Regions from separate parts of the Lacticaseibacillus styriensis genome, predicted to be linked through region 1. Evidence: riboswitches for the same ligand, from Rfam matches in the RefSeq annotation. Region 1 holds a riboswitch; the other holds the start of a gene.
What was found. A riboswitch is a leader RNA that binds a small molecule or an ion and turns the genes downstream of it on or off. The one in region 1 is predicted to bind thiamine pyrophosphate.
Positions count from the first base shown of each region.

Region 2: linked by a shared signal. The riboswitch ahead of thiT (energy-coupled thiamine transporter ThiT) and the one ahead of LACSTY_RS01560 (ECF transporter S component) in region 1 are both predicted to bind thiamine pyrophosphate.

Region 1 is NZ_CP132483.1:340,648-347,334, reverse strand. It holds gene thiW (energy coupling factor transporter S component ThiW) at 1-338, opposite strand, end outside; gene tenA (thiaminase II) at 319-1,011, opposite strand; gene LACSTY_RS01570 (energy-coupling factor transporter transmembrane component T) at 1,082-1,729, opposite strand; gene LACSTY_RS01565 (ABC transporter ATP-binding protein) at 1,734-3,077, opposite strand; gene LACSTY_RS01560 (ECF transporter S component) at 3,081-3,650, opposite strand; TPP riboswitch at 4,044-4,134, opposite strand; gene LACSTY_RS01555 (LacI family DNA-binding transcriptional regulator) at 4,262-5,242, opposite strand; gene LACSTY_RS01550 (sucrose-specific PTS transporter subunit IIBC) at 5,612-6,687, shown strand, end outside.
Region 2 is NZ_CP132483.1:1,793,692-1,800,378, forward strand. It holds gene purS (phosphoribosylformylglycinamidine synthase subunit PurS) at 1-174, opposite strand, end outside; gene purC (phosphoribosylaminoimidazolesuccinocarboxamide synthase) at 167-895, opposite strand; gene purK (5-(carboxyamino)imidazole ribonucleotide synthase) at 889-2,004, opposite strand; gene purE (5-(carboxyamino)imidazole ribonucleotide mutase) at 2,001-2,486, opposite strand; gene thiT (energy-coupled thiamine transporter ThiT) at 2,846-3,451, opposite strand; TPP riboswitch at 3,494-3,591, opposite strand; gene LACSTY_RS08630 (sugar porter family MFS transporter) at 3,927-5,351, opposite strand; gene ptsP (phosphoenolpyruvate--protein phosphotransferase) at 5,614-6,687, opposite strand, start outside.

The DNA.
Region 1 (6,687 bases):
TACGACAACAGTGAACCGATCAACCCGGTGCCCAAAATCTCGCCAGCAGCGGCCCACCAATTTTTCCGGCCAAAGCGATAACCAACGCCGGCTAAAAATGCCCCGAAAACCGCCCCGGTTAAGGCCAGTGGCGGAATGCCTAGCAGCGTCATCCGTAAAATGGCGCAGGCAAAGGCCATCACCGTGGCGTATAGCGGTCCCATCACAACGGCCGCGACCACGTTGACCACGCTCGACATCGGTGCCATCCCTTCAATCCGAAACAACGGCGACAACACAACATCCAGTGCAATCATCATGGCTAACATAGCCAGCCGTTTAACGCGGTTTTGCCCCATCGGCGATCCTCCCCTTCGGCCATGCTTCCAAGCGATAGGCCATCTCCCAAAAACTGTATTCCATTTGTGAACTAATCTTAAAAGCGGCGATCATCTGTTGCTGTTCGGCTGGCGTACTATGCTCGTAAAGCCGATCAACCAGTGCGACTGCTGCCTTCTGGTCGTCAGCATTTTCATCGCCGCTATAGGTTTCGATCCAGCGCTGGTAAATCGGCACCGGTGACTGGCGCTGGGCCAAATATTGCCCGACTTCCTGATAAAGCCATGGACACGGCAGCATCCCCGCAATCGCAACATGCGTCGTGCCTTCGACTAACTGGCGGTACATGTGCGAAACGTAATGGTACGCTGTCGGGGCAATCGCCGTCGCCGCTACTTCGTCATCAGTAATCGCCAAGGTTTCAAAAAAATCCTGCCGCACTGCCAATTCACCTGCTGCCAAGCCAGCCGCAGATTGCTCAGCATAGGCTTTTAATTCAGGTTCTTGAGCCTGCTCCGCAATTAATTCGTACAAATGGCTAAAGTGTTTCAAATAATACGCATCCTGAATCAGGTAAAATCGGAAAATCGTCGGATCAAGCGTCCCATCCTGTAACTCAGTCAGAAACGGATGCGACAGACTCCCTTCCCAATAAGGCACGACCTGTTGCCGTGCAAGTTCTGAAAATTTCATTTTTCATCCTCTCATTAATCAATGTTTTCGTCAGCATCGCGGGATTTTCGCTTCATGATCATGACAAAAGCTATCGAACCAAGATATTCAACAACAGAAACAGTGCCGCTGCCGCCACCAAGCCGCGGCGTGAGCTAATGATCGCGCGGCGCACGTTTCGTTTGGCGCCTTCGGTATAACCATGGGCGTACATGGCTTTGACGTACTGGTCTTGCCACGACATGGCGACAAAAATCACTTTGACGTAAATCATGGGTGACCACGGATGCAGCTTTTGCCCGCGCAATAGACTGGCTTCGCGAATCGCCGCGACCTCATGCATGATTTGCGGCAAGGCGTGGATGACAACCAGCAGACCGTAGACAAAATTAGGCGATAGCTTGTGTTGTTCCAGCCACAGGAGCAATGCCTCGAGATCAACGCCGATCAGAAACACCAAGCCCAGCGCGGTGAAAGCATAAGTTCGCACAAACAGTAACAACGCGTAGGACGTATCCGTACCGTGTAAGGTGATTGCCCAGTAAGTGCTCGCCGCGGGTATCAGCGGAAGCAACGCTAAAACAACTAGGCTTTTAAATGCACGTCGCCACAGCAGAAAGCCAGTAGCTAAGCCTATCAACGCCAAGTCAAGTTTCACCGAATGACTGAACGATATTTCAAGCGTCAAAAGCAGTATCAGCAAACTCAGATTCAGCGCATTCGTCTTTTTTGGCAACATCGTTTCACTCCCCAAGCACCGCCAAGTGTTGATCGGCCAGTTGAACATGCTGTTGACTCACACCCGCCAACGGAGCAAGCCGATGCGTCACAATCAAGAAGGCTTCCTCAGCTGCTTTTTCCTTAATCCACGCGGTGAAAAAGGCACACGCGCGCTCATCCAACCCGCTGAACGGCTCGTCTAGCAGTAAAAAGGCCCGGTCCAAGCTCAACATGGCAATCAATTGAATCATTTTCTTTTGCCCGTCGCTCAAGTGATACAGGCTGCCGGTTTGCTTATCCGTCAATCCCAGATAGTCGAGGGCCGCTTGTTGGCGTTCGCGAACTTCCGCCGTGAACGGAGCGCCGAACTTTAATTCATCCGCCGGCGTCAGCGTTACAAATTGCTTCGTGGCATCTTGCACCGCCAGCGTCATCGTCTGGAACAATCGCTGTCTGCGCCGCAAGCGCCGTTCACCGAGAAACATGCGCCCTCGGTAAGGATGCAGTTGCACCATGGCGCGCAACAACGTCGATTTCCCGCTGCCATTAGCGCCAGTCAGGGTCGTGATGCCGGTATTAAAATGCCAGTCAGCCGCGCGGATCAATACCCGGCGATTCTGGGCACAAACTACCTGATCAAGGTGAAGCAAGGGTGTCGTGCCTGCATCGGTTTGCGTTAAATGAAAATGAGTCGGGATTGTGGTGAGTGTCGTCAGCGGCAAGCGGGTCAGCTGTCCCTTTTCCAACGACACAAGCTCATCGGCAACGCCGGCGTAATCGCTCAAGTCGTGATCGGCAATGATAATGGTTTTCCCCGCATCGCGTAATTTACCCAACTTGGTAATGAGTTGCTGCCGACTAGCCGGATCGATGCTGGCAAACGGCTCATCTAGCAACAAAACCGGCGCATCCATGGCTAGCAAAACCGTTAACGCCGCGCGCTGCTTTTCACCACCGGAAAGTGTCTGTAAGTCCCGATCCAAAAAGTCATCGGTTTCACCTAGCGCCACCGCCTGCCGGATTTGTTTCGCCATCACATCAGCCGGCAAGTCGAGATTTTCCAGAGCAAAGTTGAGTTCACCGCGTAAGGTTCGCATGGTAAATTGCTGATCAGGATTCTGAAACAGCATTCCCACTCGGCTTGCTTTCGTTTGCATAGACGCGTTGCGATTATCCTGCCCATCCACCAAGATCGTGCCTTCATAAGTCAGTGGTGCAAATCCGGCAATCAAGTTGAGCAAGGTCGACTTACCACTGCCACTGTCGCCGGTCAGAACGGTCATTGCGCCCGTCGTAAATTCGAAATCGAGACCGTCAAACAATGGGCCATCCCGCTGAAATCGCAATTTTCGTAGTTCAATTCCCATCATTTACGACCTGCCAGCCAGTCGCTTGGCACCAGCGGCCTGTTCATAAAGTTTCATCACCAGTTGAACCAAAACAACGCCGAAGAAAATAACCGACAGCAACCGCACCGTCACCAATGCCAGAATCATGCCAAGACTGTAAGCGCCATAACCCAGCTTGAAGTACTCATAGGTAAAACTAAAAACCGTCGTACCAACCGCGGCCAAAAGCAGACTCACTGTGTCATAGCGCCGATAACGGGTCACGATGAAACCTGCCTCACTACCCAAGCCTTGAACAAAACCGGACAGCAACACAGCGGGGCCAAAGTAGGAACCATAAAGCATCTCCGCCAGCGCCGCCAAACATTCACCTAAAATCGAGCTGCCTTTCTTTTTCAGCAACATGGCGGTCATCGGTGCTGCCATTACCCACATGCCAAACAAAATCTCATTAGCAAACGGCGCATAACCAATTGGCGTCAATGCCGCTGCTAACAACGCGTAAATCGCATCGGCACCCATAAAGACGCCGCCAAACAGAAAGGCCAAAAATGCCAACAAGACAACATCGCGCAACGACCATTTGTCCATAAAAATAACCCCCATTTCTTCAAATAAAGACAAACGGGGGCCAAGCACGATCAATCCATCATTTCGAAGCTTACTTGTGTCTCATGTTGGCTCACCTGCCAAGTTAAAAAGCGCGGTGGCTCACCATAACGCGCTCCCTGGCGCAGAAGCCTGCGTGTAAGGACCTCAGACCGCAATGGCTCAGACCGGCGTCCGCGCTCTATAACGCGTTCGCAGTCGCAGAAATCTACGTGTAAGGACCTTGAAGCCCAAATGGCCAAAGCCCAGCCATTTGGACTTCAAGGCCACTTACACTCCGATTTCTAAGCGCTCCTGTTCGCGCTCAACCAAAAAGGACCCGTCACCAAATCATCGGCGGGGTCCATGAAATCACAAATAATCATCAAAAAACGATTGATCTTAACGACATTTCCCTGCGACAGTACTAACTGCATCAGGTTCCATGGGTATCATCTCAGCTTTTACAGCACCCCAAATGTTTCTATTCGATTGTAACGGCAGTATATCACTTTTTATTTGGAAGCGCTACAGGAAAGAACTGATGAATAGCGCCAACTTCTTGGTCAAGCCTGCTTGGTAACAAAAAATACCGAACCCAGTGATGGTGCACTTTACGCCGTGATGCCTTGATGCAGGCTCACTGGCAGCAAATAATTCGGGTCTAGGTCAGCCTTGTGATCGTTGATCCTTGTCAGTAACAGGTCGACTAGCAGTTTTGAGATGTCGTCCAACGGTTGAACAATCGTTGTCAGCGCTGGGTAATAATTTTGAATGAAGCGAGTGCCGTCATAGCCGATCAGTTTTAGGTCATCCGGAACGCGGATGCCCATAGCCAAGGCCAGCTGATGGATCTGCATGGCGGTCAGATCATCGGTGCAGAAAATTCCGTCATACTGCCCACCGGCCAATAAGTGCTGAATCTCCGTGCGGCGAATGGCCGCGGCAGTCTCAAACGGGATCGCCACGGTCGCGGGTTCGATTCCATGGGCAGCAAAGTAATCGTGAAAACCTTGTGACCGAGCATTTGTCGGTGAATTCGGCAATTCCTTACCGGTGATGATTAGCGGGGCTTGCACGCCATTGGCTGACAAGACCGATGCGGCCAAGCGCCCACCCTGGGCATTGTCGGAACTGACGATCGGAATGGTCGGAGCCAGATTGCGATCAAAGCTGACGATCGGTAGCCGGTACGCTTTATATTCCGGAATATTTTCATTGTGCGCTCCGGCAATGATACCGTCGACCTGATTGGCTGCCAGCAGGCGCAGGTACTCGCGCTCCTTTTCCGGATCATTGGCGCTGTTGCATAAGATTGCCTTATACCCGCGCTCGAACAGCAGATTCTCGAGTCGGGAGACCAGCTCACCGAAGAATGGGTGACTGACGTCGTAGAAGATCAATCCAATGAGATGCGGTGACTTGCCCTGTAGCGAGCGAGCCAAAGTATTCGGCCGATAATTCAGTTGATTCATGGCGGCATGAACCGCCTTTTTCGTTTTATCACTGATGGCACCGTAATTATTGATCACGCGGGAAACCGTGGTCGGCGACACTCCAGCCAATTTGGCGACATCTTCAAGTTTAACGGTCATAGTTTGGTATTACCCCTTTTTAGATTCCACGCTTGACACATACTGACGGCATCGGCGTTGGTGATCGCAGCTTGGGCTGAGGCGATAACGCATCGCTGTGTTCCATCTGGTCGGTGCATTTTTCTGCCATCCTTGTGCGGTGTCATTGCGCCCTAATCTGTTTGTCACGATTAGCTTTATCATAACTGAAAGCGGTTGATTGTCAATCGAAAAACATTTTTAAAACGCTAATCCTAATGAAGTCTCTCAACAATAAAGAATTAAATTGTCAAACGCTTGACAATTTGTCGAAAGCGCTTTATATTTTAACCGTCGCAAAACTGATATTGTTTTTTTACCCATTAACCGCTTCCCTGAGGAGGACCTTTTATGAAACATGCTGACGTTGCCAAACGGATCTTGCAAGATATTGGCAAAGATAACATCCAGGCCGCTGCCCATTGTGCGACCCGGCTGCGCCTTGTTCTTAAAGACAGCAAGGCGATCAACCAGAAGGCGCTGGACGATGATCCCGATGTGAAAGGCACGTTCGAAACTGGCGGCCAGTTTCAGATCATCATCGGTCCCGGCGATGTCGATAAGGTTTATGACGCCTTGATTGGCATTACCGGCCTAAAGGAAGCCACCACAGACGACATCAAGAAGATCGCAGCCACCGCCGGCAAACCGAATCCCTTCACCAGTTTCCTGAAGATGCTATCGGACATCTTTATTCCGATCGTGCCGGCGTTGGTCGCCGGCGGGTTGCTGATGGCGTTGTACAACGTTTTGAGCTCACCGGGTTTGTTCATGAGCCGGTCAGTCGTACAGGCGGTGCCGAATCTGAAGGGACTGGCTGACATGGTTAACACTATGGCCAGCGCCCCATTCACCTTCCTGCCAATCCTACTGGGCTTCTCAGCAACCAAGCGCTTTGGCGGCAACCAGTACCTTGGCGCCACCATTGGGATGATCATGGTTCTGCCGACCTTGGTTAACGGTTACCAAGTGGCCGCCGTCACTGCCGCTGGGAAAATGACCTATTGGAACATCTTCGGGTTACATGTGGCTCAAGCTGGCTATCAAGGTCAGGTTCTGCCCGTTCTCGGGGTCGCATTTTTGCTGGCGACGATCGAGAAGTTCCTGCACAAACACCTCAAGGGTGCGGTCGACTTCACCTTTACACCGCTGCTGTCGATCATCGTCACCGGTTTTCTGACCTTTGTGGTCGTCGGTCCCGTACTGCGAGCCGTTTCTGATTTTCTGACGAATGGTCTGGTTGGCTTGTATAATGCGACTGGTTGGTTTGGCATGGCAATATTCGGGGTCTTCTACTCTGCAATTGTCGTCACCGGGCTGCATCAGACCTTCCCAGCGATTGAGACCACGCTCATTGCTGCCAAGGCAACGACTGGCGGTTCCTTCATTTTCCCAGTCGCATCAATGGCTAATATTGCTCAAGGTGG
Region 2 (6,687 bases), 1.5 Mb from region 1:
GACTTGCTTTCGTACCGCTGCTTCGGTGCCGCTAAGCTTTAATTCGAAATATTTACCATACAAGACGTCATCAACATTGTGATAATCCATCCGGCTTAAGGCCGTTTTGATGACTTCAGCCTTGGGATCCAGTACAGAAGGTTTGTAGGTCACGTAAACTTTAGCTTTAAACATGAGCAGCTCCTTTTTCTTGTAGTCGATTAAGCACTTCTTGATAAACCGGTGTTAGCGGACCCCGATTTTGGCGAAAAACGTCTTTATCAAGCGACGCGCCTGTTTGTTGGTCAACCAAGCGGAAATTATCCGGTGACAGTTCGTCTGCTAATACCAATGTGCCGTCTTTTAACGTCCCATATTCAAGCTTGAAATCAACCAAGGTGATGCCAACTTCATTGAAACGTTTTGTGAGATAGGCATTAATGCGGTCGGTTAATGCACGAACTTCACGTAATTGTTCAGGCGTTGCTTCATGTAAAGCGAAAATTTGTGCCTCGTTCATGAATGGATCGCCGAGTTCATCGGACTTGTAATAGTATTCGTGGATCGGCGGGTCGAGCTTCATCATCGGTTTCACATTGAATTTCGTGACAAAGTGTCCTGATGCATAATTACGCACCACCACTTCCAGCGGCAGCATCGTCGCTTTTTTGACGATCATCGTAGTGGCATCCGGCGAATCAATGTAATGGGTTGGAATACCGGCGGCAGCTAACTCTTTAAACAACAAGGTCGAAATGGCGCGATTTAGCTCACCTTTATGATCAATCTGTGCCTTCTTTTCCCCGTTTAAAGCCGTGGCCTGATTGGTGTAAGCCATCCATAAAACATCCGGATCCTCGGTTGCAAAAACCTGCTTGGCTTTGCCGGTATACAGTAACGTTGTCTTCTTCACCATGCTGCCTCCATTTGTTTAAGTATGTCCAAAACATTGCGATCATCGGTCACCGTGATGTGCCCCATCTTACGGCCAGGGCGAATCTCGACTTTGCCATAATCATGCATGTGCCATTCGGGATGCTGCGGCCACTTTGCTTTGGCCTGGGTTAAATCGTCACCGAGCAAATTGCGCATGACCGCTGACTGCTTCAATTCAATCGGCGGGATTGGCAAGCCACAGATGCTCAGAATGTGCGCATCGAACTGGGAAAAGTTACATGCTTCGATCGAGTAGTGACCGGAGTTATGCGGCCGCGGTGCCAGCTCGTTGGCAATGACGTTATCCCCTTCAAGGAACAGCTCAACGCCTAACACACCACGTAAATCAAGTCCTAAGGCGATTTTGGTCGCCAGGTCATCAATCTTGTGCGCTAACACCGATGAAATGCTCGGCGCCGGTGCTAAAGTGAGATGCAAAATGTGATTTTTGTGCCGATTTTCAACAATCGGGAAAACTCGGACTTGATCGCGACCATCACGCGTGATCATGACAGAGGCTTCGCGATCGAATTGCTGGCGTTTTTCTAAAATGCAGGGCCCATGCGCAAGTAGTTTTTCCGCCGCCGGTACATCTGCCAGTGTGTTGATATCCTGTTGGCCGTGTCCGTCATAACCGCCTGTTGTGGTTTTCAGAATCGCTGGCAGGCCGATCTTGGCAATCGCGGTTTTCAGTGTTGCCGGTGAATCAACGGCCGCAAACGGTGTTACTGGAACGCCGTGGGTTTCAAGAAAAGTCTTTTCCTTGATGCGGTCTCGGGTCGTTGCTAGAATCGCAGTGCCTTGAGGGATGCGAGTTAAATGTCGGACAGCCTCAAGTGCAGCTAAGTCAACATTTTCGAACTCATAAGTTAAAACATCGGATTCCTTGGCTAACTTGGTCAACGCCGCTTGGTCATCGTAGGGCGCCGTAATTTGGAAGTCCGCGACCTGCCCTGCCGGTGAATTGGGTGTGGGTTCGAGAATGCCGACACGATAACCCATCGTCTTGGCGCTTTGGACTAACATCCGACCAAGCTGACCACCGCCGATAATGCCGATTGTTGCCGGAGACGTCACCACATCAATCATTTGAGCGCAGCCTCGCTTTCTTCGGCGCGTTTGGTCTGCTCGGCACGAAAGGCTTCGAGACGTTGGGTTAATGCCTCATCTGTCAAAGCTAGGATTGAAGCGGCAAATAAAGCAGCATTTACAGCACCGGCATCACCGATGGCCATGGTTCCGACTGGCACTCCGCCGGGCATCTGGACAATCGATAACAAACTATCAATGCCATTTAATGTTCGGGTTTTAATTGGCACCCCGATGACAGGCAAAAGGGTGTTGGCTGCGAGCATCCCCGGTAAATGAGCCGCACCGCCTGCTCCAGCAATAATCACCCCAAAGCCTTGATCAGCCGCTTGCTTACCGAATTCCGCAAGCTTATCCGGCATCCGATGAGCCGAAATAACGCGCTTTTCATAAGGGATCGCCAGCGCCGTCAATTGCGTTGCAACCTGTTGCATGGTTGGCCAATCGGAGCTTGAGCCCATGACCACAGCTACTTTCTGCATCTTGTTCCCTGCTTTCTTTAAGATATTTTGAGAATAGCACGTTCAGAAACAACATTCAACCGTAAAATGGAACTATATTGGACTTATTTCAAATTAATGTTCGTGTTTTACTAGAGATATTAATTCTTGCAGTGCCTAAAACTTGAATCATCGTTAACTTCAATGGGAAAATTTGGCTACGTAAAGGGCTTCAAATTCAGCAACTGCCGCGCTAATCATCTTCAGTTTTCTTGAAAACAAAAAAATCGGCTCCAAAGATTTGTTTCATCTTTGGAACCGATTTAAGGCCTAGATGCCTAACCCCTTACAATACGGGGAGACAAGAACCAGCCAGTCATTTTTACGAATGATGCAACGGCTTAAGCTGCTTTGGTAGAAAGCGACTTGCCATCTTTGGCAATAAAGAGTTGTGGCGCGACCGTTAGCAAAATGCCGACAACGACAATCGCCAATACGGTACTGAACAGCGCAGATCCGCCGTTAACGATCAACGAATAGATCCAGGCATTCATGCCTTTTGGTGCATAACTGCCCCAGAAAACAACACCAGCGATAAAGTGAATGAAGTACTTAGCAAAAGTACCGATGATAATACCGGCGAAAGCATAGCCGCTAGCCTTTACCTTTTCACCGCCGCGAACGTTCTTTTGAAAGGCAGCATAGGTCAATCCCATTAAACCAACTAGCGTAAAGGCGATTGGATATTCAAGAAAGCCCTGAATCGGGTTCAGAACACTGCCGCCACTAAGGCCACGCAGAATCAAATCAAGAATGCCCCAGACAAAGCCAGCCCATGCGGCAGGAATCGCCCCACGCCGCATCGCCAGCACCGCAATCGGAATCAAGCCATAATTCAACTCAATCGCCGAAACACCGGTGGTATGCGGAATATACGTCAGCGCCATCGCAAACGCGGCAATAATCGCTGTTTCCAAAATAACAACCAGACGCTTATGTTGTTGCATAAAAAAAGCCTCCTAGTGAATCCCCACTCACAAAGAAGGTCGCTTCCGACCGTTCACAAATCCCTACGCTCGCATTAACGAACAGGTTCGAAGGGTCCGGGTCTCCCCGATCTCAGCCAATGGCTCCCCTTTGTGAAGGTTCATCGAATTAATTGATACAACTTTATCCTACCAGACTTTGGAGAAAGGGCAAATATTTTACCCAGAGCAGAGCGTGAACCAGCCCGGTTAGAAACCGGAGCATAAGTGGCCTCAGACCTAAATGGCCGGGCTTTGGCCATTTAGGTCTGAGGTCCTTATGTGGAGGTTTCTGGGCTGGTGAGCGCGTTTTTAAGTGCATCAGGAACTGATCTGCCTTTTACCATTTATACTTGAGAGAGGTCCTTACACGCAGGTTTCTGGGCCTGCGAACGCGTTTTATGGAGCGTGAGCGTACTTCAGAACAGCGGCAATCTTGCAACATGAATTTTTTCACTCACCGACTCAACCGCGCCTTTTCTTCACGGTGCAAAGCCTCCAACGACTTCCCTGCCGTCTCCGGTACAAAGATAACGACAAACAGCAACGAGACAATATTCGTCACAATGAAGCAAACGAACGTCCAAAACATCCCCATCTGTGCCAAGCCAATTGGGAAAAGCACCCCAACCGCAAAATTACTCAACCACAGGAAGAAGGTCGCTGTGCCCATACCAAGGCCGCGCAACTGTTCCGGTAAAATCTCCGACATAAGCAGCCAGGTCATTGGGCTAATCGCTCCTTGGAAGAAGGCCAGGAAGAGCATCATCATCAGAATGGTTGTAAAAGAACGCATCGGCGATCCTGCCGGCAAACGGGAAGCAAATGTCACACCTGTAATCGCCAGTGACGTACCAATTAAACCAATAATCAATAATGGTCGGCGCGGCACATGTTTAAGCAGTTGCATCGTGACAATTGTAGCAGCGACCGCCGTGACCCCATTGGCAATGTTGGCAATCAACGCACTGTTGCGGCCAAATCCAGTCATCTGCAAAATTGATGTTCCATAATACATCATGACATTAATCCCAGCGATTTGTTGGATAACGCCTAAGCCGATACCGATCATCAATAGTCGGCGAATCCACTTAACCTTGAGTGCATCAACCGGCTTGACCTTTTTATGTTCTGCACTTTTCGCAATCGTCTGTTTTAAATGTTCAAGCTCATTTGGAACCTCTTGCGGTGTTCGCAAAACTGCGAGGCTGTCTTCAGCATCTTGCTGACGGCCCTTCATCATTAACCAACGCGGTGATTCAGGAACAAAATGGGTGCCAACACCCAGAAGAATAGCTGGGATCACGGCCAAGACGATCATCCACCGCCAAATACCGTGAACATTGCCAAAATTCGTCCCTAAAACGGCATTCAAGATGAACGCAAGCAGTTGACCCGAGACGACCATTAATTCATTTTGGGTCACAAGCCGACCACGCCGATTCGTTGGCGCAATTTCAGCCAGAAAGCTAGGAACCAAAACCGAAACACCACCGACTGCCAGCCCCAAGACCATCCGGGCCCCAATCAACCAACCAGCACTGGGCGCTAGTGAAGAAGCGAGGGTGGCGAGAAAAAATAAACCGGCTAATCCGGTAATCAAACGTTTTCGCCCGTATCGATCACTAACCCGGCCGACCAACACAGCACCAAATGCCGCGCCTAACGTTAAACTACTGGTGACCCATCCTTGTAAACCCGGTGCTAATTTAAGTTCACTGGAAATAAACGGCAAAGCGCCATTGATGACGCCGGTATCATAGCCAAAAAGAAGCCCGCCCATTGTCGAAATGAGCGCCACTAGTCGTAACCGAACACGCGCAGTGGAAAAAGCACCAGTCCTGCGCTGCAAGCCTGTTTTTGTTTGATGTTGTAAATACATGCAATTCCCCCTCATTCGGTGAACCACCATACTTACTATCACAGATCTGCATCGCGGCTCGACCTTTTTAGTTTACATAATAACCATACCACTTTTCTGAAAATGCTGCATGTGCACCAGGTAAATACGATCTGCCCAGGCATTGCCGTCTACTTACCAAGCCACTTAAAAGAAATGACAAAGCTCTCGCCAAAGCTTTAAAGCAATTAAAAAAGACCGCCACCCTGTTTGGGATGACAGCCTTCTTCAAATCATGACGTCATTACTGACCGGTTGTCTTTTTAACCAAGTCCGCATTTTCGTCATTCGAAATATTTTCATTTAGAGCAACATCGGCCATCTTAGCCATGTCCTCGGTGGAGAGCCGCTTCATCAAGCTGCGCACCTTAAGAACAGAAGTTGCAGACATGGAATATTCGTCAAGTCCCATACCAAGCAGCAACGGAACCATGATCGGATCACCAGCAGCTTCACCACACATGCCAGCCCATTTGCCTTCCTTGTGGGCTGAGTCAATCACATGCTTGACCAGCCGGAGGATCGATGGGTTGTATGGTTGATACAGGTAAGAAACATGTTCGTTCCCACGATCAGCCGCCATTGAGTACTGAATTAAATCGTTAGTCCCGATCGAGAAGAAGTCGACATACTTAGCAAACTGATCAGCCAGAACTGCCGCAGCAGGAATTTCGATCATAATGCCAAGCTGAATGTTGTCGGATACCTTAACGCCATCCTTAACCAACTTGTCTTTTTCTTCTGTGAAGATCTGCTTAGCCTGTTTGAACTCGGAAATGGTTGCGATCATCGGGAACATGATCCGCAGATTACCGAATGCAGATGCGCGCAACAAAGCCCGCAATTGGGTACGGAAAATATCCTGACGATCAAGACTGATCCGGATCGCACGATAACCTAAGAATGGGTTTTGTTCTTGCGGTAATGGCAGGTACGGCAAATGCTTATCCCCGCCAATATCCATTGTCCGAACAACGACCGGCTTTGGATTCATGGTTTCAAGAACCTTCTTGTAGGCCTCGAACTGATCGTCTTCAGTCGGCAATTCGGAAGAATCCATGTAAAGGAATTCGGTACGATACAGGCCGATACCTTCAGCACCATTTGCCAGCACACCATCAAGATCCTTCGGGGTCCCGATGTTAGCCGCAACATCAAAATGCTTGCCATCAGCCGTCACGGATTTCGCCGTCTTCAGTTGCGCCCATTCAGCCTTTTGCTTGGCAAATGCTTCAGCAGCTTGCTTGAATTTGGCAACCTCATCCGTCGAAGGATCAATGACCACTTCACCAGTCAGACCGTCAACGGAAATCAATTG